Regions from separate parts of the Endozoicomonas sp. 4G genome, predicted to be linked through region 1. Evidence: predicted binding sites of a transcription regulator. Region 1 holds the regulator's gene; the other holds the start of a gene.
What was found. Region 1 encodes sigma-54, which starts transcription at its own class of promoters, with help from an activator protein. Its sites were predicted from a motif close to TGGCACNNNNNTTGCTNT; they were not measured.
Positions count from the first base shown of each region.

Region 2: the regulator sigma-54 is predicted to act here: its motif matches at 10,622-10,639, upstream of K7B67_RS13635 (P-loop NTPase).

Region 1 is NZ_CP082909.1:4,026,230-4,041,752, forward strand. It holds gene hisD (histidinol dehydrogenase) at 38-1,342, opposite strand; gene hisG (ATP phosphoribosyltransferase) at 1,395-2,039, opposite strand; gene K7B67_RS15675 (DUF2441 domain-containing protein) at 2,121-2,756, opposite strand; gene murA (UDP-N-acetylglucosamine 1-carboxyvinyltransferase) at 2,813-4,075, opposite strand; gene K7B67_RS15685 (BolA/IbaG family iron-sulfur metabolism protein) at 4,101-4,340, opposite strand; gene K7B67_RS15690 (STAS domain-containing protein) at 4,484-4,801, opposite strand; gene K7B67_RS15695 (ABC transporter substrate-binding protein) at 4,880-5,548, opposite strand; gene K7B67_RS15700 (nucleotidyltransferase domain-containing protein) at 5,627-5,926, opposite strand; gene mlaD (outer membrane lipid asymmetry maintenance protein MlaD) at 5,967-6,428, opposite strand; gene mlaE (lipid asymmetry maintenance ABC transporter permease subunit MlaE) at 6,430-7,224, opposite strand; gene K7B67_RS15715 (ATP-binding cassette domain-containing protein) at 7,221-8,036, opposite strand; gene K7B67_RS15720 (calcium/sodium antiporter) at 8,430-9,380, shown strand; gene K7B67_RS15725 (KpsF/GutQ family sugar-phosphate isomerase) at 9,531-10,505, shown strand; gene K7B67_RS15730 (HAD family hydrolase) at 10,502-11,038, shown strand; gene lptC (LPS export ABC transporter periplasmic protein LptC) at 11,093-11,641, shown strand; gene lptA (lipopolysaccharide transport periplasmic protein LptA) at 11,625-12,212, shown strand; gene lptB (LPS export ABC transporter ATP-binding protein) at 12,311-13,036, shown strand; gene K7B67_RS15750 (RNA polymerase factor sigma-54) at 13,216-14,670, shown strand; gene raiA (ribosome-associated translation inhibitor RaiA) at 14,865-15,176, shown strand; gene K7B67_RS15760 (PTS sugar transporter subunit IIA) at 15,191-15,523, shown strand, end outside.
Region 2 is NZ_CP082909.1:3,492,877-3,508,399, reverse strand. It holds gene K7B67_RS13685 (NAD+ synthase) at 1-880, shown strand, start outside; gene coaE (dephospho-CoA kinase) at 892-1,494, opposite strand; gene K7B67_RS13675 (A24 family peptidase) at 1,499-2,371, opposite strand; gene K7B67_RS13670 (hypothetical protein) at 2,486-3,175, opposite strand; gene K7B67_RS13665 (DUF3080 family protein) at 3,257-4,324, opposite strand; gene pdxB (4-phosphoerythronate dehydrogenase PdxB) at 4,467-5,618, shown strand; gene K7B67_RS13655 (hypothetical protein) at 5,708-6,088, shown strand; gene K7B67_RS13650 (hypothetical protein) at 6,151-6,936, opposite strand; gene K7B67_RS13645 (hypothetical protein) at 7,408-8,265, shown strand; gene K7B67_RS13640 (sigma-54 dependent transcriptional regulator) at 8,633-10,090, shown strand; gene K7B67_RS13635 (P-loop NTPase) at 10,722-11,531, shown strand; gene K7B67_RS13630 (RNA polymerase sigma factor FliA) at 11,534-12,292, shown strand; gene K7B67_RS13625 (rhodanese-like domain-containing protein) at 12,413-12,880, shown strand; gene pepT (peptidase T) at 12,999-14,237, opposite strand; gene dcuC (anaerobic C4-dicarboxylate transporter DcuC) at 14,344-15,523, opposite strand, start outside.

The DNA.
Region 1 (15,523 bases):
CCAGTGCTTTTTTTAACTCGTGAGCTGTTTTTATCGTTTATTTCCTGATGCGGTATTCTGCTGAACGGGCATGAGCCGTCAGGGACTCTCCACGGGCCAGCACGGAAGCCACTTTCGCCATTTCTGAGGCACCTGCGGGTGAGCAGTGAATTAACGAAGAGCGCTTCTGAAAATCGTAAACGCCCAGTGGTGAAGAAAACCGGGCAGTACCGGACGTTGGCAGTACATGATTCGGTCCGGCACAGTAATCTCCCAAGGCTTCAGCCGTGTAACGACCCATAAAAATAGCACCGGCATGACGGATATCCGGCAGCAGAGCCTGAGGATTTTCTACAGACAATTCCAGATGTTCAGGAGCGATTCGGTTGGTGACCTCACAGGCGGCCTGCATATCCGGAACATGGATCATAATACCTCTGTTGTTCAGCGATTCGGCAATGATCTTTTTACGCTCCATTTCGGGCAACAACCGCCGCATACTGGCCAGAACCTGATCAAGAAAAGCCTGATCCGGGGAGACCAGAATCGCCTGAGCGTCTTCATCGTGTTCAGCCTGAGAAAACAGATCCATGGCAATCCAGTCCGGATCAGTACGAGCATCGCACACGATCATGATTTCAGAAGGGCCTGCGATCATATCGATACCCACCTGACCAAACACCTCACGCTTGGCAGTAGCGACATAGATATTGCCAGGGCCGACGATCTTATCGACGCGGGGAACGGTTTGGGTACCATAAGCAAGAGCTGCTACCGCCTGGGCTCCGCCTATGGTAAAGACTTTCCTGACGCCAGCAACAGCGGCGGCGGCAAGCACCATGTCATTTATGACACCGTCCGGTGTCGGCACCACCATGATAATTTCCTTGACACCCGCCACTTGAGCCGGGATAGCATTCATCATAACCGACGAAGGATAGGCAGCCTTGCCTCCCGGCACGTAGAGACCCACACGATCCATAGGCAACACCTGTTGTCCAAGCAGGGTTCCGTCCTCTTCCTGGTAGCTCCAGGAAGATTGCAGCTGATGTTCGTGATAGTTTCTGATTCTGTCGGCGGCTACTTCCAGAGCCCGTCTTTGTTCCTGTGGAAGGGTTTGCAGCGCTTTCTGAAGTTGCTCTTCCCCCAGAGTCAGATCGGCCATGGTGGATGCAGAAAGGCGATCAAACCTGCGGGTAAACTCTACCAGCGCCTCATCACCACGGGCGCGCACTTCAGCGATAATATGCTTAACACGATGCTGAACCTCTTCATCAGAGACACCTTCCCAAGCCAGCAGACGATCCAATTGCTCATTGAAATCCTGACTGCTGTAGCTCAGTTTTACAGGATTCACCGTCATACTATTACTCCGTCGTACGTTTTTACCATGAAGAAGTTATCAGGCGTGGTCGTTAATGGGTTTGGACGTCAACTGCAGTTTTTAATTGCTGAATCAGCGTATTGATGGTCTCAAACTTCACTTTCATGGAAGCTTTGTTGACGATCAATCTGGAAGATACCTGGGCAATCAATTCTCTTGGCTCCAGCCCATTGGCTCTCAGGGTATTACCGGTATCCACAACATCAACAATGACATCTGCCAGGCCCACCAGCGGCGCCAACTCCATGGATCCGTAGAGTTTGATAATATCGGCCTGACGCCCCTGAGAGGCATAATAGCGTCTGGCAACATTCACAAACTTCGTCGCCACTTTAACTCGATCGGTGGCCGGCTCCTGATGCCCGGTTTTACCGGCAGTCATCAGCTTGCACTGGGCAATCCGCAAATCCAGAGGCTCATAAAGCTCTGTCGATCCATGTTCCAGTAACACATCTTTTCCTGCCACACCGACATCAGCAGCGCCATATTCCACATAAGTAGGCACGTCACTGGCTCTGACAATCAACAGATTGACGTCTGGATGAGTGGTAGCAATAATCAGTTTCCTGCTGCTGGCAGGGTCTTCTGCTAATTCAATGCCCGCTGCCTTGAGCAGTGGCAGGGTGTCTTTGAGTATGCGCCCTTTGGAAAGCGCAATGGTGATCTGGCTGGACATTTGAGACAGGCTTCCTACGCGTTAAGTGGCGTAGTTTACACCAAATCAAACATGACGTGATTGTAAGACTGCCTTTGATTGTTATGTATATTCTTCCGGACTAACAATTTCTTGAACATTTAACCGACCTTCGAAAATAACTTCCTTCGTTGTATGATCCTCGACTACTCCTAGCCAGTACTGCCTAGCTTTCGCTAGACTCTCTTCCATTGGCTCACTATCACCAAGGAGGTAAAGCTCGCTTGCGGTATGAATACGGCCTTGGCCACGCACCCGGAGCACCTGAAAGTCAGTTTTTTTAAGGCCAATTCTGTTAATCCAAAACTTGACCCCCTCCATGTCTGGAATAAGCCAAATACAACGTTGTCTAGATGGCAGATGTGGAAACTCCTTGGCTCTAACATCTTCCCAGATTAACTCGCGAAGGTACGAAACAAAGTGACCCAAGAGGTCACTAGCTATCCCTGCGATATTATCAGATTGAACCTCTCCCCTAGCTACGGCGCCAACAAACCCAACCCCTGGCACCTGCAATACTGACCCATCCTCACTATTTTTAACCGGGACTGTCTTTTTGGACTTTTCGAAGAAGCTAAAATAGGGATTACTAGCTCCGCCAATATCAATTTGCTCCCCCTCCATCAAAACGTCATGGGGAGACCATGCTGTTTTTCTGTTGATATGAAAATAATCAACTTCACTATCAATTAGGCTCAATGTCTCTCCTTGCTTGCACAACAGAGGAAAGCTGCTAGCTTTCCCCAAGAATATTATCAGGCAGGAACCCGTTGAATTTTGGCACCCAGCTGTTGCAGCTTCTCTTCAATACATTCGTAGCCACGATCAATGTGGTAGATACGCTCAACCACCGTATCACCTTCAGCAATCAGGCCCGCAATCACCAGACTGGCTGAGGCTCTCAAATCCGTCGCCATCACCGGTGCCGCCTTCAGGGAATCAACCCCTTTGATCACAACCGTGTTGCCTTCTACTTTCAGGTCAGCCCCCATGCGTTTCATTTCCTGAACATGCATAAAGCGGTTTTCGAAGACGGTTTCTGTAATGCTGCCTACGCCTTCAGAAATCAGGTTCAACGCCGTGAACTGGGCCTGAATATCGGTGGGCATGGCAGGATAGGGAGCAGTCTTAAGATCAATCGCTTCCGGACGTTTACCTTTCATATCCAGCTCGATCCAATCCTCACCCCATTCTACGGAAGCACCGGCTTCACGCAATTTAATCAGAATCGCATCCAGCAGATCAGGCTGGGTATCCTTGAGGCGAACACGGCCACCGGTGGCAGCGGCAGCGATCAGATAGGTTCCGGTTTCAATGCGATCAGGCAATACGGAATAGGTACATCCTTTCAGGCGCTCAACGCCCTGAACACGAATAACATCGCTACCGGCGCCTTCAATTTTGGCCCCCATGGTCATCAGGCATTCGGCCAGGTCAACCACTTCCGGCTCACGGGCAGCATTTTCGATAATGGTTTCACCGTCTGCCAGACAGGCGGCCATAAGAATGTTTTCAGTACCGGTTACCGTCACGGTATCCATAAAGATTCGGGCACCTTTCAGACGGTCCTTGATGCTGGCCTTGATGTAACCGTCTTCAACCACAATGTCAGCACCCATTGCCTGCAGACCACGAATATGCAGATCAACCGGACGGCTGCCAATGGCACAACCGCCGGGCAGCGAGACTTCAGCACGACCGAACCGGGCCAGCAGAGGCCCCAGTACCAGGATGGAAGCACGCATGGTTTTTACCAGTTCATAGGGTGCTTTCAGCTGTTTGATGGTGCTGGCATGAACTTCTACGTTCATACGCTCATCGACCATCAGGTCAATGCCCATGCAGCCAAACAGCTCAAACATGGTGGTAATATCGTGCAAGTGTGGAAGGTTGCAGACGGTAACAGGGTCATCCGCCAGCAGGGTAGCTGCCAGAATAGGCAGTGCAGAGTTCTTGGCACCGGAGATACGGATTTCGCCATCCAGACGCGTACCACCAGTGATAATCAGTTTATCCATCATAGTTTCACCTGTGATCCGCTGGTTAGGCCTGGCGCTCGGCTTCTGAAGGTGTCAGGGTGGTCATGGTCACTGCATGAATGGCACCGCTGGCAATCAGTTCATTCAGGTGCTTGTACACCATCTGTTGACGTTTGACAGGCAAGGCCCCTTCAAACTGGTCACTGATAACAGTCAGCCGAAAGTCACATCCTTCCCCTTCTACCAGAACCCTGGATCCGGAGATACTTTCTTCCAGCAGCGCCTTCACTTCGGTGGCTTGCATGCATTCACCTCTCAAAACGGTCACTCAGCAAACCCGCACTGTCTGTACAGGTATGTGAGCAAATCGGTGAATCATATCGGACATTGGCGGCACTGACCAGTCCCGGAAAGGACTGGCAGCTAAAAGGCAGCTCTTTCGTTTAATCAGGAAGCAGGACAGGTGTTTTGCCGCAAAATCGGTGCTATTCCACAGACCCTGGCCAGAGCGTCAAGTTCCCCTGGCATGTCAGAAAGACAGAGATGACCCCTTTTACTCTGAGCCAGCCTGATCCAGGACAGACACACTGAAAGGGTTGAGCTATCCCCTTTGAGCAGCTGTCCAAGGCTGACTCTCAGGACGCTTCCGGGCACGATATCCTCTTCCAGCAACTTTCGCCCTTCACTCTCCACCTCCACCGCATTATCAAAATTAACAATCCCGTTAAGAGAAAACTGCCCTGGTGCCAATCGTTCAAGCTGCATAATCTGGATTCCCAAGTTGCAAAAAAGCTGCAAAAAAGCTGCAAAAAAGCTGCAAAAAAGTTGCAAAAATAGACAGGTTTACTTCTTGGCACCCTTAGCCGTTGAAGCCGACATAATCTCGGCCCAGTTCTCTACCACGTAAGGCACTTTCCTGTGCTTGCTCATGGCATCGGCAAACTGGCTCTGGAACTGCTTGGCAATGTTAATCCCTTCAATGGTCACATTACGCAGCTTCCAGCGGCCATCAACATGCACCATTGAGTAAAAAATTTCGACGGTTCTGGTGCTGGTGCGAACCTTCATCTTAACGGGTATACGACTGGTTTGCCCTTTCTGATATTGTTTCAGTAACTCAGGAGAGGTTTTATCAACGCCCTCTATCACTAAACGGGTGTCGTCCAGCGACAACAGCGCCTTGCCATAGAAACGGATCAGACTGTCTTTGAATACCGGTTCAAACTTATCCACCTGATCAGGACTGCGGTGAGCGTATTTACCCATGACATAGCGGGCCACCTCATCAAAAGCCACGACTGGCGATAAAAGACGATCTACTTCTTTAAAGAAACCTTCAGGATCTTTCTGGTACTGCTCTTTGTTCTTATTGAACGTATCCAGTAGCTCGGCGGTGATTTTTTTGACTTCTTCTTCAGGGGGTTGCAAGACAGGTGCAGCATAAGACACTCCTGCCATCATCAGACAGGTCAGGACCATTATGAACTGTTGAACAGACTTTATCATTTTCATTCTCGAATCCATCTTCTTTTATACAGGCTTTCTAAATTGACTTTAATTGCCCTTTGAGCTCTGGCAAATTTTGTTGGACTACAGCGCCCTCATATCCTGTTCTATTTGCTCTCTGTAGGGTTCATAAATAGATTCATGGGTTACTACGTCCACAGGAACATTCAACAGATCTTTCAAATCGCATTCAATATTACCGATATCAAAAAGCGTTGTCTGGCCAGTGGATTCTACCAAAATGTCAACATCACTCCCCTCTTCGATATAGCCATTTCGGGCCAGAGACCCGAACACCCTCGGATTAGAGCAGTGATAACTTTCAACTATGCGTATGATACTCGCACGATATTCACGCAATTCGTTTATGGTAAGCTTTGACATTCTCTCCTCCTGACCTGCCCTTAGCTGACATCCATAACAATTAGCCTTTATCCACCGACCCCAGAAGGAATTTGCCAATCAATTCTTCCAGAATAACGGCTGACTGAGTATCCTCAAAGCGACCTCCGGGCTTGATGTAATGTGTGTCCCCGCCAATGCTGATACCTATATACTTTTCACCCAGCAACCCTGCTGTGACGATGGCGGCGGTGCTGTCGACGGGAATGTTATCAATATGGGAGTCGATCTCCATCTCAACTTTTGCCATGTAGGTCTTTTTGTCGAGCTCAACCTTGGTGACCTTGCCAATGACGACACCGGCCAAGGCAACTTTGGCTCTTGGCTTAAGGGTTCCGATGTTATCGAACATGGCTGTCACGGTGTAGGTTTGCTTACCGCTGTCTAATGAAAGACCACTGACTTTTAGCGCCAGTACCACCAACGCCAGCATCCCGGCCAACATAAAACCGCCAACACTTATCTCTACCGTTCTCATCCGCATCTTAGAGTTCTCCAAACATGACAGCGGTCAAAATAAAATCCAGCCCCAGAATGGCCAGAGAAGAATAAACAACGGTCCTTGTTGTAGCCCGGCTGACCCCTTCTGAAGTGGGAGTCGCATCATAACCCTGAAACACAGCAATCCAGGTCACGACAAAGCCAAATACAAGACTTTTGATCAGTCCATTTCCTATATCCGCCACCAGGTTGACCGAAGACTGCATACTGGCCCAGAAAGAACCTTCATAAATACCCAGCCAATCGACACCCACCATCACAGCTCCCAATATACCGACCAGACTGAAAATGGCAGCCAGTAGTGGCATAGAGATAACCCCGGCCCAAAAGCGGGGAGCAATGACTCGCTTAAGCGGATCAACCCCGATCATTTCCATACTGGAGAGTTGTTCTGTGGTTTTCATTAAGCCTATTTCAGCGGTCAGGGCAGAACCTGCACGTCCGGCAAACAGCAGAGCGGTAACCACCGGCCCCAGCTCTCTCAGGAGACTGAGGGCCACCATCTGGCCCACCGCATCTTCTGAACCGTATCGAATCAAAATGTTGTAGCCCTGCAGCGCCAACACCATGCCAATAAACAGCCCCGACACAGTAACAATGATCAGCGACATGACACCGACACTGTAGAGTTGCTGAATCAATAAAGCGAAGCGGTTACTGAAACCGGCACGAGAGAAGATAGCCAGTACCAGAAAAATCCCTGCCCGACCCATGGACTGAATCTGATCCAGCCCAAAGCGACCCAACTGCGCCATTCTGTCAAAAATACCTGCACTCATCCGATCCCCCCATCCAGCAAGGCTTTTTTGTAATCGGGTGCCGGATAATGAAATGGCACCGGACCGTCAGACAATCCATTCATAAACTGCTTAACCCGGGAGTCATTGGAGTTCATCAGACTGTCCGGCTCGCCCTGACCAATGACTTCACCGTCGGCGATCAGGTAGAGATAGTCTGAGATTGAAGCTGTTTCATGAAGATCGTGGGATACCACAATACTGGTAATATTCAGAGCGTCGTTCAACATTCTGATCAGTTTGACCAGCACCCCCATCGCGATGGGATCCTGTCCTACGAACGGCTCATCGTACATCACCATAGCCGGATCCAATGCAATCGCCCTGGCCAGCGCCACACGACGATTCATACCACCTGACAGTTCTGCCGGCATTAACGACCAGGCGCCCCGAAGCCCTACTGCTTCGAGCTTCATGAAAACAATATCCCGAATCATCGGCTCAGCCAGTTTGGTATGAATACGCAAAGGGAAGGCGACATTTTCAAACACCGACAAATCGGTAAAGAGTGCGCCGCTCTGAAACAGCATGCCCATTTTACGGCGGGTACGAAACAGTTCTTCACGGGAGAGCAAATCAAGATTCTGGCCATCGACAAAAATCTGCCCGGAATCAGGGCGAAGTTGTCGCCCAATCAAACGCAGTAACGTGGTCTTACCGGTACCGGATGGCCCCATGATACCCACCACCTTTCCCCTGGGAATGGTGATATCAATATCCTTGAAAATAGTTCGATCACCACGATGAAACGTCAAACCACGGATCTCTATAAAGTTATCACTTGCCTCTGTCATTGGAAGGCGATTCCTTGTATATGCACGGACCGCGATCAGTAATAGCCATCATCCATTAACGGTTAGCACCAACCCCCTGCCCCAATTATGGCGACTTTTGACTGTCTTTTGAACCACCAGAACGTACACTTATTCGGCATCAAGGCATCCAAACGACCCATTTACTGACTTTTTACCCTTATCACCACCGGCAGACTGAGTCTTAATATTTACTATTTAGGTCTGGATTGACTGAACAATGCCTAATAAAATGGCCGACTTTGAGGACTACTGTTTCCTTTCCGGTAATATTTTTTTCACAAAACAATGATTGCATAAAGTCGTCTTACCGCTTCCCGTGTGAAAAAAAGTATCTCACCCAATCACCCTGAATTAGAGAAGAGAATTCATCCTATGCTCATTGCCCTTGCTGCCATTCTGGTTGGCTTTATTATCCTGACCTGGAGTGCAGACCGTTTTGTTGCCGGTGCCGCTGCCACCGCCAGCAACATGAATGTGTCGAGAATGCTGATCGGTCTGACAGTGGTCTCTATTGGCACCTCTGCTCCAGAAATCCTGGTCTCCCTGATGGCTGCCCTGCAAGGGTTTCCCGGACTGGCCGTGGGTAATGCCATGGGGTCAAACATTGCCAATATAGGTCTGGTTCTGGGTGTTACTGCCTTGATCGCACCACTGCCTGTTAAAGCCGCCCTGGCCAAGAGAGAAATCCCTCTTCTCGTCGTGATATCCCTGGTAGCCGGTCTCTGTATTGCCAATGGCTATCTCGGCAGAATAGATGGCCTGATCCTGCTGGCGGGTCTCTTCATTACCCTTTACCTGATGATTCGCTGGCAGAAACAACACCCTGATGAACCACTGGTAGAAGATGAAGAAATTCCAGAACTGTCTCCGGCCAAGGCCTGGTTGATGCTGGGTTCTGGTCTTTTACTGCTGCTGGGCAGCTCACAGTTACTGGTATGGGGAGCCACTGAGATCGCCAAGATGATGGGCATCAGCGACCTGGTGATCGGACTGACGATTGTCGCCATCGGCACCAGCCTGCCAGAACTGGCCGCTTCGGTCACCAGTGCTCTGAAAGGCCATCATGATATCGCCCTGGGTAATGTCATTGGCTCAAACATATTTAACCTTCTAGCGGTGCTCTCCATGCCGGGGCTGGTAGCTCCTGGCGCATTGGATAAAGCGGTTATTCTGAGGGATTACCCCGTTATGCTGGGCATGACCCTGCTGCTGGCCCTGCTCTGCCTGATCGGTAAAAAGCCTCGACAGTTAGGTAAAGTGACCGGCGTTGCCCTGCTTTCTATATACGCCCTCTACGGTGCCTGGCTGTTTATTCAAAACTGAATGATGGATCCCGGTAGTCCGATTATTTCTTCAGACCGGGATCAGTAAGGAACTGATTGCGATGCTTGGGCTCTAATGCTGCTATCCAGAACTGTTACTGAGACAAAAGGCGCTATAGAATAGTCATGTCACCACTAATCTGTATGCAATATGACTACTGACGAGCTGTTTACCTCAATTGGTCGCCGCACCATCACCATGGAACTGGAAGCTGTTCAGAGCCTGATCGCCAGGATCGACGGCAGCTTTGCCAGAGCCTGCCGTATCATGCTGGAATGCCGTGGCCGGGTTATCGTCGTTGGCATGGGCAAATCAGGCCATATTGCCCGCAAGCTTGCCGCAACCCTGGCCAGCACCGGCACCCCTGCGTACTTTGTGCACCCAGGGGAAGCCAGCCACGGCGACATGGGAATGGTCACCCGTGAAGATGTGGTTCTGGCACTTTCCAATTCAGGTGAAACCAGCGAAGTCATTACCCTGCTGCCGCTGCTGAAAAGACTGGGCACGCCCCTGATCAGTATGACCGGTAACACCGATTCAACGCTGGCCAAAGATGCTGAAGCCCACCTCAACACCGGGGTAGAAAAAGAAGCCTGCCCGCTGGATCTGGCACCCACCTCCAGCACGACAACCGCTCTGGTTATGGGCGATGCATTAGCCATCGCCCTGTTGGAAGCCCGCGGGTTCACGGCTGAAGACTTTGCATTTTCTCACCCCGGCGGCTCATTGGGCAAACGACTGCTTCTGAAAGTCAAAGACATCATGCACATTGGCAGACGGGTACCAGAGGTTGCTTTGGGTACCCCGATGAGCGACGCCCTGCTGGAAGTCACTCGCAAAGGTTTGGGGATGACTGCCATTGTTGATGACCAACGCCATGTCATAGGCATTTTCACCGATGGGGATCTGCGTCGGGCTCTGGACAAGGGTGTTGACCCCAAATCCACACTGATTGATGACGTAATGACCGACCACTGCAAAACCATCCACCCGGAAATTCTTGCAGCTGAAGCCCTGAAAATTATGGATGACCGGAAAATCAACGCACTGATCTGCGTGGATGACGATAACGAATTGATTGGTGCCATTAATATGCACGACCTACTGAAAGCGGGGGTAGTATGATCAGCGCTTCGTTACAATCCGCAGCCGCCAGAGTGCGTTTGGCTGTTTTTGATGTCGACGGCGTCCTCACTGACGGCAAACTGCTGTTTGGTGAGCAGGGCGAATCGCTGAAAATATTCAACACTCTGGATGGTCATGGCTTGAAAATGCTCAAGCAGTCTGGTGTGAAAACCGCCATAATCACTGGTCGTCGATCGGTGTTTGTTGAAAAACGGGCGTCTGACCTGGGCGTCGATTTTCTCTACCAGGGGCGTGAAGACAAGTTCGTCGCTTTGCAAGAACTGCTTCAGGAAGAAGGCCAGGGCCTGAGTCTTGAAGAAATAGCCTACATCGGTGACGACCTGCCCGACCTCCCGGCCATTCGACAGGTTGGTTTTGGCTGTACTGTTCCTAACGGACACTACTACGTTCGCGAGCACTCACCCGCCATCACTTCAAATCGTGGCGGCGAAGGGGCGGCCAGAGAGTTCTGTGACTTTATACTGGCAGCCAAAGGCAAGCTGGATGATATGCTGGCCAGTTACCTGAAATAACGTTAAAAATAGCTAGGAGCCAATAACCTGATGCCCAGTCGGAATTTGATACTGATGGTTTTTCTGATGCTGACACTGGTCGGCATGGGCTATTGGGCTTATGACAGCAATCTCCATGTAGGGACGCAAAAAAAGCAGCCCCAGGTTCGTGAAAACGCTGACTACTATCTTATTGATACTCAAATCACCCAATACAACCAAGAGGGTGATCTGGATTACATTTTGGTTTCGGACAGCATCACCCATTACCCGCATAACGACACAACGTTGTTGCAAACCCCTCACCTGGAGAACTTCAGCAACCCGCAAAAGCCCGTGGTTACCGATGCCCTTCATGGCAAACTGTTACCCGGCAACGAGGATATAGAGCTCTGGGATGATGTCGTGATGACCCAGACGGATCTCAATAACGGCAGCAAGGTGCGCGTAGACACTGATTTCATGACTATATATTCTGAAAAGGGACTGGCCGTCACCGATCGACCGGTGCTGATCACCAACGACACCGGACGTACACGTGCCATTGGTATGGAGGCTTTCTACAAGGAGAGTCTGATTAAACTCAAGTCTAGGGTAAGAGGATTTCATGAGCCAAAGCCATGACCAGAGCAAGCGCCTTGTTCCGAAGGTGTGGCCAGACACAAAGCGCCGTCGCAGAAAGATTGAACATTACCTGATGCTGGGAGCTATGGTACTGCTTCCAGCTATGGCACAGGCACTGCCATCCGATCGACAGAAGCCTATTGAGATTGAATCCAACACAGCAGATATCGATAACAAGAACGGCATCTCCATCTACAAGGGTGATGTCGTTATGATTCAGGGCACTACCCGGATTACCGGAGATAAGGTGACGGTGTACTCCGTCCAGCAGGAAGTTAAGAAAATCGTGGCAGAAGGCTATAAGAAAAGAGCCTACTACGAAGAACAGCAGCCTGAAAACCAGGGTACCCTGCAAGCCTGGGGTCATACTATTGATTATCAGGTGACCGACGATAAAATCCAACTGATCAAGCAGGCCAAGCTGACCCAGAAGGGTGATACTTTCACAGGTGAACGAATTGATTACGACCTGACCAGACAGACTGTGAACGCCAAGAGCAGTGAAAACAAAAGCAGCCCGGATGGCCGGGTGAAAATGATTTACCAGCCCAAACCTGAGCAAAAGCAGTAGACCCTGTCAGGAACAACCATTAGCTCAACCACTCAACAAGCTTGAAAGGGCTGTCAAACAAACGACAGCCAGCTTTTAAACAGGAAGACAGATTCCGGATGGCAACGCTTAAGGCAGAACATCTCAGCAAAAGCTACAAAGGCAGACAGGTCGTCAAAGACGTATCCCTGACTGTCGACAGTGGTCAGATTGTCGGACTTCTTGGCCCCAACGGAGCCGGTAAAACCACCTGCTTCTACATGATTGTCGGTCTGGTAAAAGCAGATGGTGGACAGGTAGACCTCAGTGGCCAGAATTTAACTCATCAACCTATGCATGGCCGAGCCAGGGCTGGCCTGGGTTATCTGCCACAGGAAGTGTCTATTTTCAGGAAGTTGACGGTCACCGATAACCTGCTTTCGATACTGGAAACCCGTTCCGACCTTTCCAGGAAAGATCGCACGGAAAAAATGGAGTCCTTGCTGGAAGAATTCAATATCAATCATATCAGGGATAACCTGGGGATGAGCCTTTCCGGTGGTGAAAAGCGCAGGGTGGAAATTGCCCGGGCGCTCTGTACTGACCCCAAATTTATCTTGCTTGATGAACCCTTTGCCGGTGTTGATCCCATTTCTGTTGGCGACATCAAGGCTATTATCACGCACCTGAAAGTGCGCGGTATCGGAGTCCTGATTACCGATCATAACGTCCGGGAAACGCTGGATATCTGCGAAAAAGCTTACATTGTCAGTGAAGGAACTATTATTGCTGAAGGTGACAGTCAGACTGTTCTGTCTAACCAGAAGGTTCGTGACGTCTATCTTGGGCACCAGTTTAGCCTCTGACCAGCTTCCGGGTGCTGAATCCACTTTCCCGAAGCAGCAGATATGATTATAATCGCGATGACATGGAGAGTAGCCCAATCATAATAATGAGCAGGCACTGAGAAATAACTGCCGGGGGTTAATGGCACCAAACCAGCCCCCTCAGCGCAGACATAGAAGTAAAGGTATGCGATCGCCCTATGAAGCCATCCTTACAGCTAAAAATGGGCCAGCAGCTGACCATGACACCTCAGCTGCAACAAGCCATAAGGCTTCTACAACTTTCCACTCTGGATCTTCAGCAGGAAATCCAGGAGGTCCTGGAGTCCAACCCTATGTTGGAGTCTGAGGAGTCTGTTGAAGAACCCTCAGTATCCCGTGATGAAGGGGAGCAACCCGTTGACTTCAATGAAAAAGCAGAACAGACCCCGGAACCGGAAGAACCCGAGTGGGCTGACAGCATACCCAATGACCTGCCTGTTGACTCCGGATGGGACGATGTCTATTCCAGCCTGCCTGCCACAAGCAATGAAGAACTTGACCCTTTTGCCCGCTCCCGGATCTCTGAATCCCTTCAGGACTACCTGGAATGGCAGTTAAACCTGACCCCCATGACAGACAGAGACAGACTACTGGGTCTGGCTGTTATCGAAGCCACCAACAATGATGGATACCTGACTCACTCCCTGCAGGAGATTTATCTGTCACTACAACAACAGATAGACGATCTGGCGTTTGAAGAGCTTCAGGTCATGCAACGACGGACTCTTCACTTTGATCCGGTGGGCTGCACCAGCAGCAACCTGAAAGAATGCCTCGAAGTTCAACTCAACCAACTGCCACAAGAAACCCACTTCCTGAAAGAAGCCCACCTGCTGATCCAGAATCACCTACAGGCACTGGCCAGCCGTGACTACGCTCAGATCATGCGCCGTACCCGTCTTAAAGAGCATCAACTGAGGGAGGCTCTTAGTTTGGTTCAGAGTCTCAACCCAAGGCCGGGAGCCAAAATCGGCCAGACGGAAACAGAATACGTCACCCCCGACATTTCAGTTGTCAAAATCAAGGATCGCTGGGTGGTTGAACTGAACTCAGAGTCTCTGCCCAGGCTTCGTATCAATGACAGTTACGCGGCCATGGTTCAACGCGCTAATAACAGTCGGGACAATGTATTTATGAAAAACCAGTTGCAGGAAGCTCGCTGGTTTCTGAAAAACTTACAAAGTCGTAACGAAACCCTGCTAAAAGTCGCCAACAAAATCATTGAATTCCAGAAAGAGTTCCTGGAGCAGGGTGAACAGGCTATGAAGCCCCTGGTGCTGGCTGACATTGCTCAGGCGGTGGACATGCACGAGTCCACTATTTCCAGGGTCACTACCCAGAAATACCTGCACACTCCAAGAGGCGTATTTGAACTGAAATACTTTTTCTCCAGCCACGTCAGCACAGATTCTGGCGGAGAGTGCTCATCTACCGCTATCAGAGCCCTGATTAAAAAACTGCTATCCGATGAAAACCCGAAAAAACCACTGAGCGACAACAAAATTGCCGGTTTACTCGGGGACCAGGGAATCAAAGTGGCCAGGAGAACCATCGCCAAATATCGCGAATCAATGAATATTCCGCCATCGAATGAACGTAAGCAACTTATCTGAGCCTTCAGCGGTTGAGGTGGTAAGCCTTTAGCGGTGGAGGTAAACGATCCTTTATACCACAAATCGGCCCTTAGATTTTTTGTCTCAGAACAGCGCCAACTGTCATTGACAGTGATAGACTTTCAATCAGGGCTGCCCATACAATCCCGGGGGCAGTCCTATGTCGAGAATCGGGATCAGCAGGAGAGCGTTACATGCAAGTCAACATCAGTGGACATCATGTAGAGGTGACTGAGGCTCTGAAAGATTATGTCACCAAAAAACTCGACCGCCTTGGCGCACACTTTGATCAGATTACGAACGTTCAGGTCACCCTGAGTGTTGGGAAATTGAATCATAAAGTGGAAGCGACTCTGCACGTACGTGGAGCGGATATCAATGCAACCGCCGAGGCTGAGGACATGTACGCTGCCATTGATGACATGTCTGACAAACTGGATCGGCAACTGGTGAAACACAAAGAGAAGACGCTTGACCGGCTGCAGGGTGCCAGCGGCCGTCTGTAAGCATCGATCGTTGTATGATTATCGAAAACATTCTTACCCCCGGGCGCACCCTTTGCGATGTGCAGGGGGCCAGCAAAAAGAAAATCCTGGAAATCATTGCACAAATCATCAGTGAACATGTTCCCGCTATCAACGCCAAGGATCTGTTTAACAAGCTGATTAACAGGGAGCGGCTCGGGACCACCGGTTTGGGCAAGGGAATAGCCTTACCCCACTGCCGCTCCAGTGCCTGTCAGCAACCCACCGGACTTCTGATGAAACTGTCAGAACCTGTTAACTTTGACTCTGTGGATAAGCAGCCGGTCGACCTGGTGTTCGCGCTCATTGTTCCGGAAGAAAACGATCAG
Region 2 (15,523 bases), 530 kb from region 1:
GTTTGAACAGGAAGATGTGGCAGAGCTGCCTGACTTGCATGAACGCGTCTACCAGGCTCTGGTCATGGGGGTTCGTGACTACGTGAATAAAAATGGCTTTAAAGGGGTTGTGTTAGGTTTATCCGGTGGCATTGATTCTGCCTTGACTCTGGCCATTGCCACCGACGCTCTGGGTGCTGAGCGAGTGCAGGCGGTTATGATGCCTTTTCGCTATACCTCAAACATGAGTCTGGAAGATGCCCGGGAAGAAGCCGATATTCTCGGTGTTGATTATTCCGTCATGCCCATTGAACCGATGTTTGATGCGTTTATGGCAACGCTGAGTGCTCAGTTTGAGAATACCCAAAAAGGCACCACGGAAGAAAACCTTCAGTCCCGTTGCCGGGGCGTCATGCTGATGGCCATTTCCAACAAAAAAGGTTATATGGTCCTGACCACTGGCAACAAGAGTGAAATGGCCGTGGGCTATGCCACGCTCTATGGCGATATGTGCGGCGGTTACAATGCCCTGAAAGATGTACCAAAGACACTGGTGTTTGAGTTATCCGAGTACCGTAACTCGCTGGGCTATGTGATTCCGCAACGGGTGATTGATCGTCCACCTTCTGCCGAGCTGGCACCGGATCAGGTGGATGAAGACAGCCTGCCTCCCTACGCGGAACTGGATCGAATGATCGAAATGTACGTGGAAGAAGATAGAAGCGCCGAAGCCATTATCGAGTCTGGTTTTGACCGCGAGACTGTTTATCGGGTACTGCGTCTGATCGATGTGAATGAGTTCAAACGTCGCCAGGCGGTGGTAGGGGTTCGCATCACTCCCCGTGGTTTTGGACGTGACCGCCGTTACCCGATCACCAATGGTTGGCGTCCGGGCATTTGACAGTCTGGGGCTTATAGGCTGGCCAAATCCAGATAAGTCTGATGAATCTTATCCAGTTGTTGAAACAGCTGCTCCAGAGAGCCGCTGTTATCAACGATGTCGTCAGCTCTCTCCAGCCTTTGTTGCCGGGAAGCCTGTTTGGCCATAATCGTCCGGGCTTGTGCTCTGCTCATGCCGTCGCGGCTTATGGTTCTTGCCAGCTGAATCTCTTCAGGGACATCGACCACCAGAATGCGATGGGTGAGTAAATGTTGATCGGTTTCTACCAGCAGTGGTGAAACCATGAGGGTGTAGGGCGACTCGGACTCGGCCAGTTCCTGAATAATCTGGTTACGAATCAGAGGATGCAGCAGCTGTTCCAGCCATACACGTTCGTTGTCGTCATTAAAAATAATGTCCCTGAGCTTGCTTCGATTCAGAGTGCCTTCGTCGGTAAGAATATCCTGACCATGCCTTTGGGCAATTTTTTGCAGAGCCGGCCGACCGGGCTCGACAACGATTCTTGCTGCCTGGTCGGCATCCACCACGGTAATACCGAGACTGGAAAAGTAGTCGGTGACTGCCGTTTTACCACTGCCAATACCGCCTGTTACGCCAATAACTAACTTACTCATCAGCTCACAGTCCCATAATCTGCAGATAAGACTGGACCAGTGTTTCTCCCCAAAACAGGGCAATAAAACCGGCGGCGGCCAGATAAGGTCCAAAAGGAACCGGCTGACTCCGTTCCTGCTTTTTCAGAATAATCAGCGCCACCGCGACAATGGTTCCCACCAGTGACGACAGCAAAATAATCAGAGGCAGCATTTGCCAACCCAGCCAGGCACCGAGGGCAGCCAATAGTTTAAAATCGCCGTAGCCCATGCCTTCTTTGCCCGTCAGCAGTTTAAAGATCCAGTAAACAGACCAAAGTGAAAGGTAACCGGCAGCGGCACCCAGCACAGCATCCTGCAAAGGAATCAATAACCCAAAACTGTTGGCCAGCAAGCCCAGCCAGAGCAGGGGCAGGGTGATGCTGTCTGGCAGCAGTTGGGTGTCCAGGTCAATCACGGTTAATGCCAGTAATGCCCAAACCATAAAGCAGAGCAGAACCGTCTGGAGCGTGGCACCAAAGAAGGTGCCCACAGCAACCGTCAGCAGGGCAGAGATGATTTCAACAATCGGATAACGGACAGAAATAGTGGCTTTGCAGGAGGAGCAACGACCTTTTAAAAACAGGTAGCTGAGCACCGGGATATTCTCCCAGGCCCGAATCTTATGGCCACAGTGGGGACAGGTGGAGTCGGGCTTGATCAGATTGTAAGGTTCCATTTCAGAAGGCACCTTGTCCGGGTGCAAGGCTTCGAGGCATTCCAGTTTCCACTGCCGTTCCATCATCACGGGCAGCCGCAGAATAACAACATTGAGAAAACTACCGACCAGCAGACCGACAACCGTCAAGGTAATGTAGAAATAAGTGGGTGAATATTGCAGTAATTCTATAAGTGCCATTCGTTAATAAATCCGGTTTTTATCGTGAAAAATCTTTACCCTGTCAGTAAAGCTTCATGAGTCTGTTTTACAAGAAAATGCCTTCTGTTTGTACCCGGATATGACGCACGATAATTAATCTTCAATCATTTGACTAAAGGCAGCAATGGCATCAGGATCTCCGCGTTTGATTTTGTTGGCAATGATGTGGTGGAAGAAATACCTGAAATCTTCATGTTCCTGGGCCGGAAAAAGGCATTCATCTTTGGGTAGAATGGGGGTGGTTTCTACTTTCTTTTCATCGGCCAGCATGGCATGAATACGACCATCGTTGTATAAACGCCAGCTGGTGACATGAATCAGCATCAGTGTGTGAAAGTTGTCTTCCGTCAGGATGGCGTGGGTACCAATGTTGTCGCCTATTTCCTGCACAATAAAGTTGGGGTCGTCTTCTTCTGTTTTAAAATAATGGGCGGCGGTTTCCAGCTCTGTCAATTTGTGTTCGGGAGGCTCAAAAAAAGCGTGGTCATGAAAGCTGTCGTAATAGCCTTCCCAGTGTCCGTTTAGTGGGTCATTGAGGTTTTGGGCAAATACCAACTGGTTGAGCCAGGGCACCATGGCGTCCACCGTACCGTCTTTTTTCAGGGCCCAGCAGAGGATTTTCATGCTGAAAAGTTTGCCGGGATTGGCGTCGTTGCTGTAGAGCATTTCCAGACCGTCCATCTCCGGTGCCAGCCTGATGATTTTTTCATTCTCTTTTTCGTCGATGGGCCTGCGGGTAAAAAGGTCAATCACATTCCCTTCGTCATCCGGCTTTTTATCCATTGAATCTCCGGTGGTGCAGGGCATAAAAGTGTGAATGAAGAATTGCCCTTAGAGCTGTCTATCGGCACCGGTGCGTGGAAATTAATTCGCAGGATTTTGCCCGGGTTGAATCTGGCATTCAGTCAGTACTTTCTGCCAGCTTTGGGCATGTCGCAGGATGGCTCTGTTCAGTTGATGCCAAACGGAAAAGGCGGAATCACAATCGGTAATGGCCAGCAGGTAGTCTTCCATGGCTTTGTCTGGAGGAGGCGGCAGTTCAAGCAATAAAGGCAGCATGACAGACCGCCAGTCCCTCCCTTCTGAAACGACTCTGGCTATGTAAGGTTGAATACTGTCGACATAGAAAAGTCTGAAGACATTGTTGAGGCGTTCTATTTTTACAGAACGCCGACCTTGTGGGCAGATGGTATTGTTGCTTTTTTCCAGCATCACGGAAACCCGGTTGAGGGTGTTGGTGAGAGCGGTAGCAGCAGCCAGAAGCTGACCGCTGTAGTGAGAGGCGGTTAATTGTTGCAGTTGCACTTCCAGAGACTGTTGATCGTAGGGGGGAGAAAAACGGTCATCTTTCAGATACAACTTCAGATACTTCAATGCCTCCAGCGTTCCCTGGCGGCCATTATCACCATGAAGCGGGAGCAGCGTTTGAAAGCCGCTGAGCTGGTCTGGCAGCTCGGTGTTAGACAGCAAGGCGTTCCATTTCGCGGCAGGCAATGCGGCTTCTTTTTGTTGGAGAATAGCTTCCAGTCGGGTCCTTAGTTCTGGCTTTTTATTCTGTTGCTGTAAATAGTTTGTGCAGTCTTTAAGCTGAGCGATCAGTTTTTTTTCGTAGTCCAGCAACTGGGAAGGTTGCATCTGTTTGCCCAGACTGTTGTTGCGATGTGCGATAAGCTGAGTGAGCCTGGGGCATTCCAGAAGATTCAGGGCTTCCAGTGCTTTCAAGCGAATATCCGGCAATGGGTATTGCCTCTCTCTTAGCGGAGGAAGTTCAGGAAAGCTGACCGTAGCGGGAGGCAGTGGCTGCCCGGTAACGGTACTGATCCTTTCTTCATACTCCTCCAACTGATATTCAGGTGTGGAACGATAACCACAGCTTGTCAGAGTGAACAGTAAAAGCAGGGCAAGGGTGCGAACAGTTACTTTCGAAGTCATGGGCAGTAATTGGCCGGAATGAAAGCTGTATAGATTTTATTTCTCAAACAGGAAAAATGGAATCCCATAAGTCCTGAGTTGTTAATTTTAAGGATGGACTATAGTATCACGGCATTACTGAACTCAATGAGCACTGCTATCGATGAAAATTGTTGCTGACGAGAACATTCCACTGCTCCATGAATGCTTTGGTGCACTGGGTGAAGTAGTGGCTTTGCAGGGGCGGGATATTGCTGCTGGCGATATTGCTGGTGCCGACGCGCTGCTGGTGCGCTCAGTGACAAAGGTGAATGAAGCGCTGCTGAGCCAGGCTTCTTCACTCAGGTTTGTTGGCTCATGTACTGCTGGCGTTGATCATATTGATCAGTTCGCCCTGGCCAACCGAGGCATTACATTTGCTAATGCGCCTGGTTGTAATGCTCAATCGGTTGTTGAGTACGTGCTTTGTGCTCTGGATATTCTTGCTGATCGCGATGGCTTTGAGCTGAAAAAAAGAAAGGTCGGCATTGTGGGCCACGGGCAAGTGGGCAGCCGACTGTATCAAACCTTTGCAGGACTGGGTGTTGAGGTTATGGCCTGTGATCCGCTCTGTGAGCGAACGCCGGGAGTCCGATTTGAACCTTTAGAAACACTGCTGCAACAGTGTGATGTTATTGCCCTGCATACCCCCCTGACCTGGCATGTGGATTACCCCACCCATCACATGCTGGATTATGACAGGCTGAGCCAGATAAAACCGGGCTCTATTCTGATCAATGGCGGAAGAGGCCCTGTCATTGATAACCAGGCGCTGCTGAAAGTCCTTGAAGAAGGTCTTGATCTCAGTGTGGTGCTGGATGTTTGGGAATATGAACCCGATGTCAATCTGGATTTGCTGGCCCGCGTGGATATTGGCACCCCTCATATTGCTGGTTACAGCCTGGACGGAAAAATCTCGGGTACTGAAAAGGTGTATAAGGCCCTGTGCCGGACCTTTGGTTTGCCGGGCCGGGTCAGGCTGGCCGCTGTCACTCCCATGCCCGCCCTGAAAAGAATGGGTTTTAATGACTCTGCCACCGCTGCCCAGGCTGCTGGTCTGGCGATGAAATCAGTCTACGATCTACGCCACGACGATGCCCTTATGCGCCGCCTCCTCTATATGGATAAGAAAGCACGCTGCATCGAGTTTGACCGAATGAGAAAGCATTACCGGGAGCGGCGGGAGTTCAGCACTCTGACAGTTCAGGCCAGAAAGTGTGAGGCAGGAGTGCAGGAGCATCTGAAGGCGCTGGGCTTTCATCTTCAGGAGTGCTGAGAAAGGTTTGGCAGGTCGTATAAATAGAGTAAAGAGTCTCGGTGATCTTACGATAACCCTGTTGAGATAAGTTCACTGAGACCGGTTCCATGATCAAGACATTGGTGCTAAGCCGCTATATCAGACCATTGGGATGGATTGCCATTGTGATTTGTGCAGTGACCTGGTGGATGGATCTGACAGAAATTGTGAAAACCTGCCCATTCTGCCGCACTGAAAGAACGGTTATCGGGCTGCTCGGCATCCTGATGGTGCTGCCTCATTACCGTTATATCAGTATATTTTTGACCTGCCTGTTTGCTGCGGTCGGCTTGGTCACCGCCTCCCAGCACCTGTTCCTGATGATAAAAAACTGGCACTTCTCATTAAATACCCCGCTGGTTATTATTGCTCTGTGTCTGCTCAGTGGTGAGCTGCTGCTGCTGATCGAAAGAACCTGGCTGAATCGCAAAAAGTCTGACACAAAATGAAACTCAGTGCCCGCTATGTTGTTATGCGGGCATAAACGGGCACTTTTTAATATTGAAAATGATTATAATTCGGTAGATGGATCGAGAAGGCCATCAACAGTTAATGGTTTTCTCAGCAAGACCCTTTTCCATTTATTATCATGAGGCAGATAATGCTGAGTGTATAAATAGCTAAAAATTGCGTATGCTTCGAGTACTGACATAAGGCCATAAAGAATAGGGGTGCCAATTTTATCACCAGGCGTTTGACGCCGATCCCAGAAGCTATAACCCTCACGTACGCGAGCGAGTCCGGTAATAACATAGAGGACAGGGAAAGATGCCATTCCTAATAATGCAGTCCCTTCACCGTAATAAGGGTAACTAAAACTGTAATAATCAATTGTTCTGGAGTCCGATAAATCATTCTTTAGCTTGTTTTTGAAATTTTCTCCAACGGAAATATTCTTATGTTGAACAGTATTGCTTGCAAAATCATATAATGCTGTTGATATATCTGTATTAATGTCGCCGGGTGACGCAAACATATGAGACACCCATCGTTCAATATAAGGAGAATTATACGGTTCAGTTTTAATGTCGATCAATGTTGAACTTCTCCATAGAATCAAATCAATATTATCAACTGTCAAAGCTGTAGTAGGGTAAAAAAAGAGGTCTTTGGGTTTAAGGTAATCGACTGTTTTGCTGGAAATGACCGGGCCAAAAATATTTATTCCCTTAATATCAGGCAGGTTGATGTTTCTATCTTTAGCATTGAGGTCTATCCGCCTTTTCAGCTCTTTAATATCAACGGTATCAGTGCACAAGTGAAATGCAGAATGCCCGTTTTCTTCAAGATTCTTCATGTAATATTGAATGGAATACCTGTATTTTTTACAGTAATTCTCATGGAAAACTACCACGTAATGTGGCGGCGGGATTGTGATGGCTTTACTGTGCAAAAAAGGAAATAAGCAAAATAAAGTTAGTATACTGAGCAGAATCTTTTTCACTTTTGTTTACCCTGAGTTATTGGTTCAGATATAGACATCAGAAGTTAAAAATAGTTCCAAAATGACGGAGTGTACTGACCCCGCTCAAACCAGGCAATAATATGGGGTGGCAAGCCAAAGTCTAAATGCTTTTCGACGGTTTTTTCGACGGTTTTTTCGACGGTTTTTTCGACGGTTTTTTCGACGGTTTTTTCGACGGTTTTTTCGACGGTTTTTTCGACGATTGTTATGCAGACTTACCTGATGGTTATTATTAATCAACAAACAAGGGAATTATTGGCTTTCTTATCTGTCGTATAGAGAAATAATACAGGATGTATGCCAATGAACCCAGTAACAGAGATATGCTTGCAAGCTGATCTCGCTTTAACAGAGTCAGTAAGCTCCGGTCGTAAAGAGTTGGCAACTAATCAATTAACTTTGGATAAAAGCTATCAGACTCAGGTTAATAATAAATGGTTATCAGAAAGAAAGGTTAGTCCTGCCAATCAATTAATCTTTCACGATGAAGAATTCTTTATTGAGGTAAGGAATAAGGACTTTGACTCTCATATTTTTCCATTTAGTCTGAATGGCATAAAGTATCATAACGTGACTCCTGACTTGCCTGTTTTAGAAAAAGATTTTTCAGGTTATTTGTCTTTTTTTGAAGAGGTTGTTCCTGATTCAGACCACTGGATTGAAGCTAAAAAAAGATTATCCAATATCTTCACGGAGGGGTTTGAGAATGTGTGTAAAACTTTATGGAATTTTCAAGATGATGACAGTGTTGTAAGTGGCTGCTGTCATCAATTTGTTAATTATCTGGCATTTGGAATGGATAGACAATCGGTTAAAGATTTTAATGGTTGGTATGAAAGCCTGCCTTTTGCTTCTGTTCAGGAATTTGATCAAGAAAAACTACGCTGGGGAGATATTGTACAGTTATTATCAGATGGAAAATTGATTCATAGTCTCTTTTATATAGGAAATGGAAAGTATATAAACAAGCACGGTGGGTTAGATATATTTTTCCAGGCTTTACCCTCTGTACAAGTTTCATACCCTTCAGACTCAGTGCGCATTGTCAGACTAGCGCCTGAATACTACTCAAAAAAAATACCGTTTCAAGCAAAGTACGGACTTTCTACTGCTGCTCAAGCGAAAATTCCCCGTCGTCTACAGCGACCACAAGTGACTTAAAGTGAACACTTGGAATTCTCTGCTTTTCCCACTCGCGAGGGTGGCACGAAAAGGTCATCGGTGAATTCATCTCACGAATGTGCTGCCAACCAGTCTGAAGCATGACCCAAATGAGGCTTGCTGGCATCCGACCGTAGATCTCCCGGGGGTGTCCATCTTTGCAGATGGCACCCGCAAACGATCGATAAGGAGGGTTATTTCACGTCATTTTTCACAAAAAAGTCGAAAAAAGGATTAAAGTGTCGAAGAAATTTGACGAAATAGGATTTTAGACCTTAAATGAATTAATAAGAGTTTGCTTATTGCGATTCATATTATTTCAAGGCTGTTTATTCTCATTGCGTAGATGACAAGGAAAGTCGTTACAATGGATGCAGCAGATCAGGTATTGATCATCGAAGACTCTCAACAGCGCCGACATGATCTAAGTACCATTATCGAGTTTATGGGGTATCGTACCAAGGCGGTCAGCTCCGCCCATTGGGAAGATGCTATCAAAGAATCCGACAAAAGTGGTTTCTGTGCGCTTTTTCTTGGAGATTTTCTCCAGGCAGAAAGCTCAATGCAGGGCATGATCGCCCGCATACAGAATTGGAGTGGCGGTGTTCCCGTCATTCGCATAGCTGAGCCGCTTCCGGAAAACCTCCAATCCTCCCTTCGCAGACAGATCATCGCTCGTGTAGACTGGCCCTGCAACCGTTCACAGTTACTCTCGTGTTTGCATTATGGTCAGGTGTACCGTGAGCAATGGCGTCAACTTCACCAGACTGGAATGAATCAGCAGGTAGAACTGTTCCGTGGACTGGTCGGTAAAAGTGATCGAGTTCGTAAAGTTCGCGCTTTTATGGCACAGGTGGCCAACCGTGACGTCAATGTTATGGTGACCGGTGAGTCAGGAACAGGCAAAGAGCTGGTGGCCAGAAATCTGCATGACCATTCCCATCGTCGGGATATGCCTTTTGTGCCAGTAAACTGTGGTGCCATTCCTAACGAGTTGTTGGAAAGTGAACTGTTTGGCCATGAGAAAGGCTCTTTTACCGGAGCTGTTAGCTCAAGAAAAGGACGGTTTGAACTGGCACAGGGTGGCACACTGTTTCTTGACGAAATTGGTGATATGCCACTGCACATGCAGGTTAAGTTGCTCAGGGTTTTGCAGGAACGGACGATTGAAAGAGTGGGCGGTTCCGAGCAGATTCCCGTGGATGTCAGAATTATAGCGGCTACCCATAAAAACCTTTCTGAAATGATTGAGTCCGGTGAATTCAGGGAAGACCTGTACTACCGACTGAATGTATTCCCCATTGAAATGCCTGCACTCAGGGATCGTCCGGAAGATATTCCGCTGATTCTCAACGAGCTGGTCAGCGCCATGGAAAAACAGAGTCGTGGCTCCATTCGTTTGAGTTCCGCTGCCATTATGTCGCTCTGCCGTCATGGCTGGCCAGGCAACGTCAGGGAAATGTCCAATTTGCTGGAAAGGCTGGCGATCATGTACCCATACGGTGTCGTAGGTGTTCAGGATCTGCCTCAGAATTTTCGTTATATGGAAGCCATTTCTGATGATGACGGTGTTGCCGAGTTATTCCCGGACAGCATTCAGCCCGCCGGGCCTGGAAAAGTGGATGACTTGGCGATTCTTCCTGTTGGCGGCCTGAATCTGAAGGAGTTTTTGACGCGACTGGAAAAAAGTCTGATTCAGCAAGCCTTAAGTGACTGCAACAGCGTTGTAGCCAGGGCGGCTGACAAACTTCAGATTCGCCGTACTACGTTGGTTGAGAAAATGAGAAAGTATGGCCTTCATCGTTATGAAGAAACCATGCGTTAAGTCGATCGTTTAAAAAAAATGGCTGTCAGCGTTAGCTGACAGCCATTTTTTTTGCCTGAAATTTCCAGTTTTCAGCGTCCATTTTATGACGGCCTCACCTGCTTTTGAAAAAAAAGCAGGTGAGGCCGTTTTTGTATTTTTTTGACGGTTTTTATCTCAGAGTGAACCGTGTTTTTCGATGTGTATAAAATTATCTTTATTTTGTCGTTTTTTAAGTTATCCACATTTTGTTTTTATTTAGTCAATAAAATAACGGTTTTTTAAATTCGAAAAATTTTTATGCGACAGTAATTCGTCACTATAAAATGACAGTGTCAAATAATTTGCTTTTTATTTTTCAACAAAAAGACATTTGATGCCTTTTTGTTGACAGTCGTCTTAACGCTGTCAAAAAAGTAACGTGACAGCAATTCGACTAATAAAAATAAATTTCAATAAAAACAGTGGGTTATGTTGATTTTTTTGAGGGCGATAAAAATGGTGTTTCGTCAGGCAGGCGATTATCCCTGAAAAACAGGCATTTTAAAAAATTGGCACGGCTCTTGTTACTAATAAGACATAGGCAGTAAAAAGAAAAAACGTTTTTGATTCCAGATCTCATGCAGTAATCACTTATAAGAAGCTGAAACTCATGAACTCATCAACAAAACAGATTATTGCGGTTGCAGGATGTAAAGGTGGAGTAGGTAAAACACTGATTGCTGTCAATCTCGCACTGGCGCTTACAAACAACGGAAGACGTGTGGTTTTAATGGATGGAAACCTCGCAGTCCCTGATGTTGGACTAAGCCTTGGGCTTGAGAAGAAGCTCGATATGACTCACTTCGATGACAACGACTCTTTTTCCAGTTTTATTCAGGATGGACCCGGGGGGCTGAAAGTATTGTCGCCAGAAGGGGAACCCATCTGGAGAGAGACCGTAGAAACCGGTCATGCTGTCCGAATGATAGACAGTCTGGAGTCACTGGCTCCCACGCTTGATACCCTGGTCATTGATACCGCTCCCGGGTTGGCTCCGGATAATGTAGCGCTTATTCAGGCAGCGGGAGAAATTCTCATCGTTATCAATCAGGAAGTTTTATCACTGTTAGATGCTGTGAGGATGATCCGTATGCTTTACCGAATATACGGTGTTCGTCGTTTTGGAGTGATTGTAAACGCCGTTAGTAATCGTCGGTATGGTTCTAACCAGTTTGAAAGACTGCAATCTTATCTTAATGATGAAGTAGAAATTATTCTCCGTTACCTGGGATCCATTCCATTCGACAAGGCGGTTGCAGGTTCGCTGGCCCGTCAGCAGGCTCTTTTGCAGTTCAGTCCGGATTGCCGGGCTTCGAAAGCCATTTCTCGTATTGCCCATCAGATGATGGCAATACCGGTCACACCACCAAGAGGTCGTATTGAATTCTTCTTGCCAACAAGAATAAAAGAGAGGGTATAAGCATGGATGCTACAGCACAGGATGTGCAGGCAATTAAAGCGGCTCAGGAAAAGAGTCAGGAAAAGAGTCAGAAACTGATTCAGACCGAAATGGTTGAAACCCATAAAGCCCTGGTAAAAAGAATCGCTAACCATCTGGCAGCCAGAATGCCAGCCAGCGTTCAGATCGACGATCTGGTTCAATCAGGCATGATCGGTCTGCTGGAAGCGGCCTCAAAATACGATGCCAGTAAAGGAGCCAGTTTCGAAACCTTTGCCGGTATCCGTATCCGTGGTGCCATGCTGGATGAAATCCGTAAAGGTGACTGGGGACCAAGATCCGTATACAGAAACAGTCGTAAAGTGACGGAAGCGATTCAGAAAGTTGAAGCCCGCCTGGGAAGAGATGCCAGAGATTTCGAAGTGGCCCAGGAGCTGGAAGTTAATCTCGATGAGTTCTACACCATTCTTAGTGATCTCCGTGGTTGTCGACTGTTCAGTTTTGAAGAACTGTTCGACAGCGAAGAGTCCAGAATGCAGGCCCGTTCTGGAGATCGGGGCCCATCCGCCGATATTCAGGAAGAGAAGTTCAAGTATGCCCTGGTGGAAGCGATAGAGAAGTTACCTGAGCGAGAAAAGCTGGTGCTGATGCTTTATTACGATGAGGAAATGAATCTCAAGGAGATTGGTAAGGTTCTCGGTGTCAGCGAGTCCAGAGTCAGTCAGATTCACTCCCAGGCCGCTGTCAGATTGAGAGCCAGACTTCATCACTGGTTAGGTTAAAACATCAGTGTTCCTAAAGGGACCCTTGCGGGTCCCCAAGCTCTCAGGTCCTTGCTCCATGTCTTTTTTAATAAATAGTCTTAAACGGAATAAATAGCCTTATAACGGACCTGTTTTCATATGAAATGGAATTTTTATCTTGCGGGGTGCTTTCTAGCCCTGACCTCCTGCTTCCTCTCTGCCCAGGAAGCGCCAGTCCATATCAAAAATGTTGTTACCATCAACTCACAACAGGCCAAGCGCCTTCATGAACTGGGAGCCCTGTTTATCGATGTGAGGCCCTATCAACAGTGGCAATGGGGGCATATTGAGCGGTCTAACAGCCTGGATCTCAGGGCCGGTTTCAGACAACTATTTGCGCCTGATACTCTGGATAAAAAGACGCCTATTGTCATCTATGGCAACAGCACTTACCACATGAGGGGAGCGGTAGCGAGTTACCTTGCAGCACTCTGGGGGTACAAGAGAGTGTTCTTTTTCAGGGATGGCTACTTTTCCTGGTTAGCACTTGATTATCCGGTCACTCTTCAGTCAGATCAGGTACCAGAAGAGGTAGTCAGTCGGGAGCCAGAGAAGGAAAAAGATTGATGATAGGAGTGAATGGCGGGCGTTCTCGATCATGCTGATAAGGTGAGTCTTATACAGCTATTAAAAAAGACGTCTAATAACGTCTTTTTTAATAGCTGTATAAACAAAATTTTTGTAATCAGTGTTCGTGATTATTAAACGTCTGGGGAGCTAGCTGGGCAATATTCACCAGCACTTCGACGGTTTTTTCCATGTCTTCCAGACAGATAAACTCATAGGGTCCATGGAAATTGTAACCGCCGGTGAAAATATTGGGGCAGGGCAGTCCTTTAAAGGAAAGTCTGGCACCGTCGGTACCACCCCGGATAGGAATGATTACAGGTCTAACTTCTGCAGTTTCTATGGCCTTGATAGCCAGGTTGATAATATCTTTCTTAGGTTCAATCACTTCACGCATGTTGCGGTAGTTATCGGTTAATTCCAGGGAGAGCCTGTGCTCACCATATCGATAGTTGAATTCAGCGACTTTGTCAGTGATGAATTGTTTGCGAGCTGTCTGTTTTTCCGGATCAAAGTCTCTGATGATCCAGTTCATCGTGGTTTCTGTCACTGAGCTTTCCATGGTCTTAAGGTGGTAAAAACCTTGATAACCTTCGGTAGTCTGAGGTGTCTCGTCTGAGGGCATTTCACCGATAAACTCAGCAGCGATGAGCATGGCATTCACCAACTTGTTTTTCGCATGTCCCGGATGAACACTTTGGCCAGTCACGTTGATTTTAGCAGCTGAAGCGTTGAAGTTCTCGTACTGGAACTCGCCCAGTGGCCCTCCATCAATTGTATAGGCGAAGTCTGCACCAAAACTGCCGACATCAAACAAGTTTGCACCCCTGCCAATTTCTTCATCAGGAGTAAAGCCAATACGAATTTCGGCATGGGGAATTTCTGGGTGGGCTATTAAGTAGTCAACAGCGGTAAGTATTTCAGCAATACCTGCTTTATTATCTGCGCCCAGCAAGGTAGAGCCATCGGTAGTGATCAGAGTTTTGTTCAGGCAATTATCCAGCTCCGGGAACTCTGAAGGACATAGGGTGAACTGTTGGCCGAGTTCAATGGCTTTGCCGTCGTAGTTTTTAATAATCTGTGGGTTGACCTGATGACCTGAAAAATCCGGGGCGGTATCCATATGAGCGATAAAGCCAATCACAGGCGCTGCGGTTTCTGTGTTGGTGGGCAGTCTGGCCGACAGATAGCAGTGCTCATCCAGTACGACATCGGTAAGGCCCATAGTTTCCAGTTCATTTTGCAGATATCTGGCCAGGTTCCACTGTTTTTCAGTGCTGGGAGTGGCTGAGTGATCCGGGTTGGATTGGGTATCTATACGGACATATTCCAAAAAGCGATCGAGCAGTTTTGACATAACTTTCAGCTCCCTGTTGGGTCATTAAGTAAAAGAATCGTTTGTGCGCAAGCAGTGCCGGAGTACCAGCAACCACCTTGCGCTATTTTTTCAAGTCAGTGGCTGTTTATGGGTAGATTGGTAAGTAGAAGAGGGTGATCACAATGTTCACCACCAGACCAAATGCCAGGGGTGGAATGGTGCGTTTTACCAGATCCATCGGCGATACCTGAGCAATACCGGCTGTTGCGACAATAACGCCAGCAACAGGAGACATGCCCCGGCCTGCATTTGAAGCCTGTTGCATGGGCAAAATCAGGAACGCTGGGTTGATGCCCATTTTCATAGCAATAGCAGGAATCAACTCGACAAAAGCGTAGAAAGGGGCGTTACCTGACCCCATGATAATGGAAGCAATCAGAGTGATAGCGACAAAGAACAACATGATTAAGACCGGGCCAAACCCCATATTGCTTGTCAGTCCCAGAAGATTGTCAATAACGCCGGAAGCCACCAGACCTTGAGAGAACACACCGGCTGCAATCAGCAGGGTTACTACATTGGAAAAGGCCTCGCCCATCTTTTCAAAACAATGCTTCATACCACCAAAAACAACATCGCTGTCTCTGTGTCGGATCATTTCTACCAGCATCACGATAAAAATACAGATGAGCAGGATGGTCACCACCTCCAGCTCAAGGCCAGCAATCAGGCCGCTGCCAAACAGCGTGACGAAAATAACCGGCAGAAATGGAAACAAGGCATAGTAACGAGGTGCAATAATATCCAGTGATTGTTCGACCTCTACAGATTCCCCGCCCGTTAGCCCGTGTTTCTGATCCATGTATTTTTGCCAAATAATATGACCAATACCGATAGCGATAATGGCTGGCATTGCTGCCGGCCACTGCATGGAGAACACATACTCATTAAGAGAAACTCCAACACTCTGGGCAGCGACAATACTGTCTGAAGAAGTGGGAGAGAAACTGATAGAAGCCGTAGTTGCCATAGCGGCAGTAGCAGACAGTCGACTTATACCTAAGCGGGTCAGAACAGGGAACAGGGTGGCCATTAGCAGAACCCCCAGCCCTGTGGCACTGGATACCGCCAGAGACAAAAGGCTACCGACCAGGAAAGCGGAAAACAGCAAAATGTAGGGCGACTTCAGCCGGGCCAGGGGCTTAGTGAACAAGTCGACAACTACTTCATTGGCTCCGACTTTGGTCATGTAAGCGGCAAACCCACACAAAGCCATGATGATCATACCCAGGCCACCGGCACGGTCCATAAACATGAACTTGATG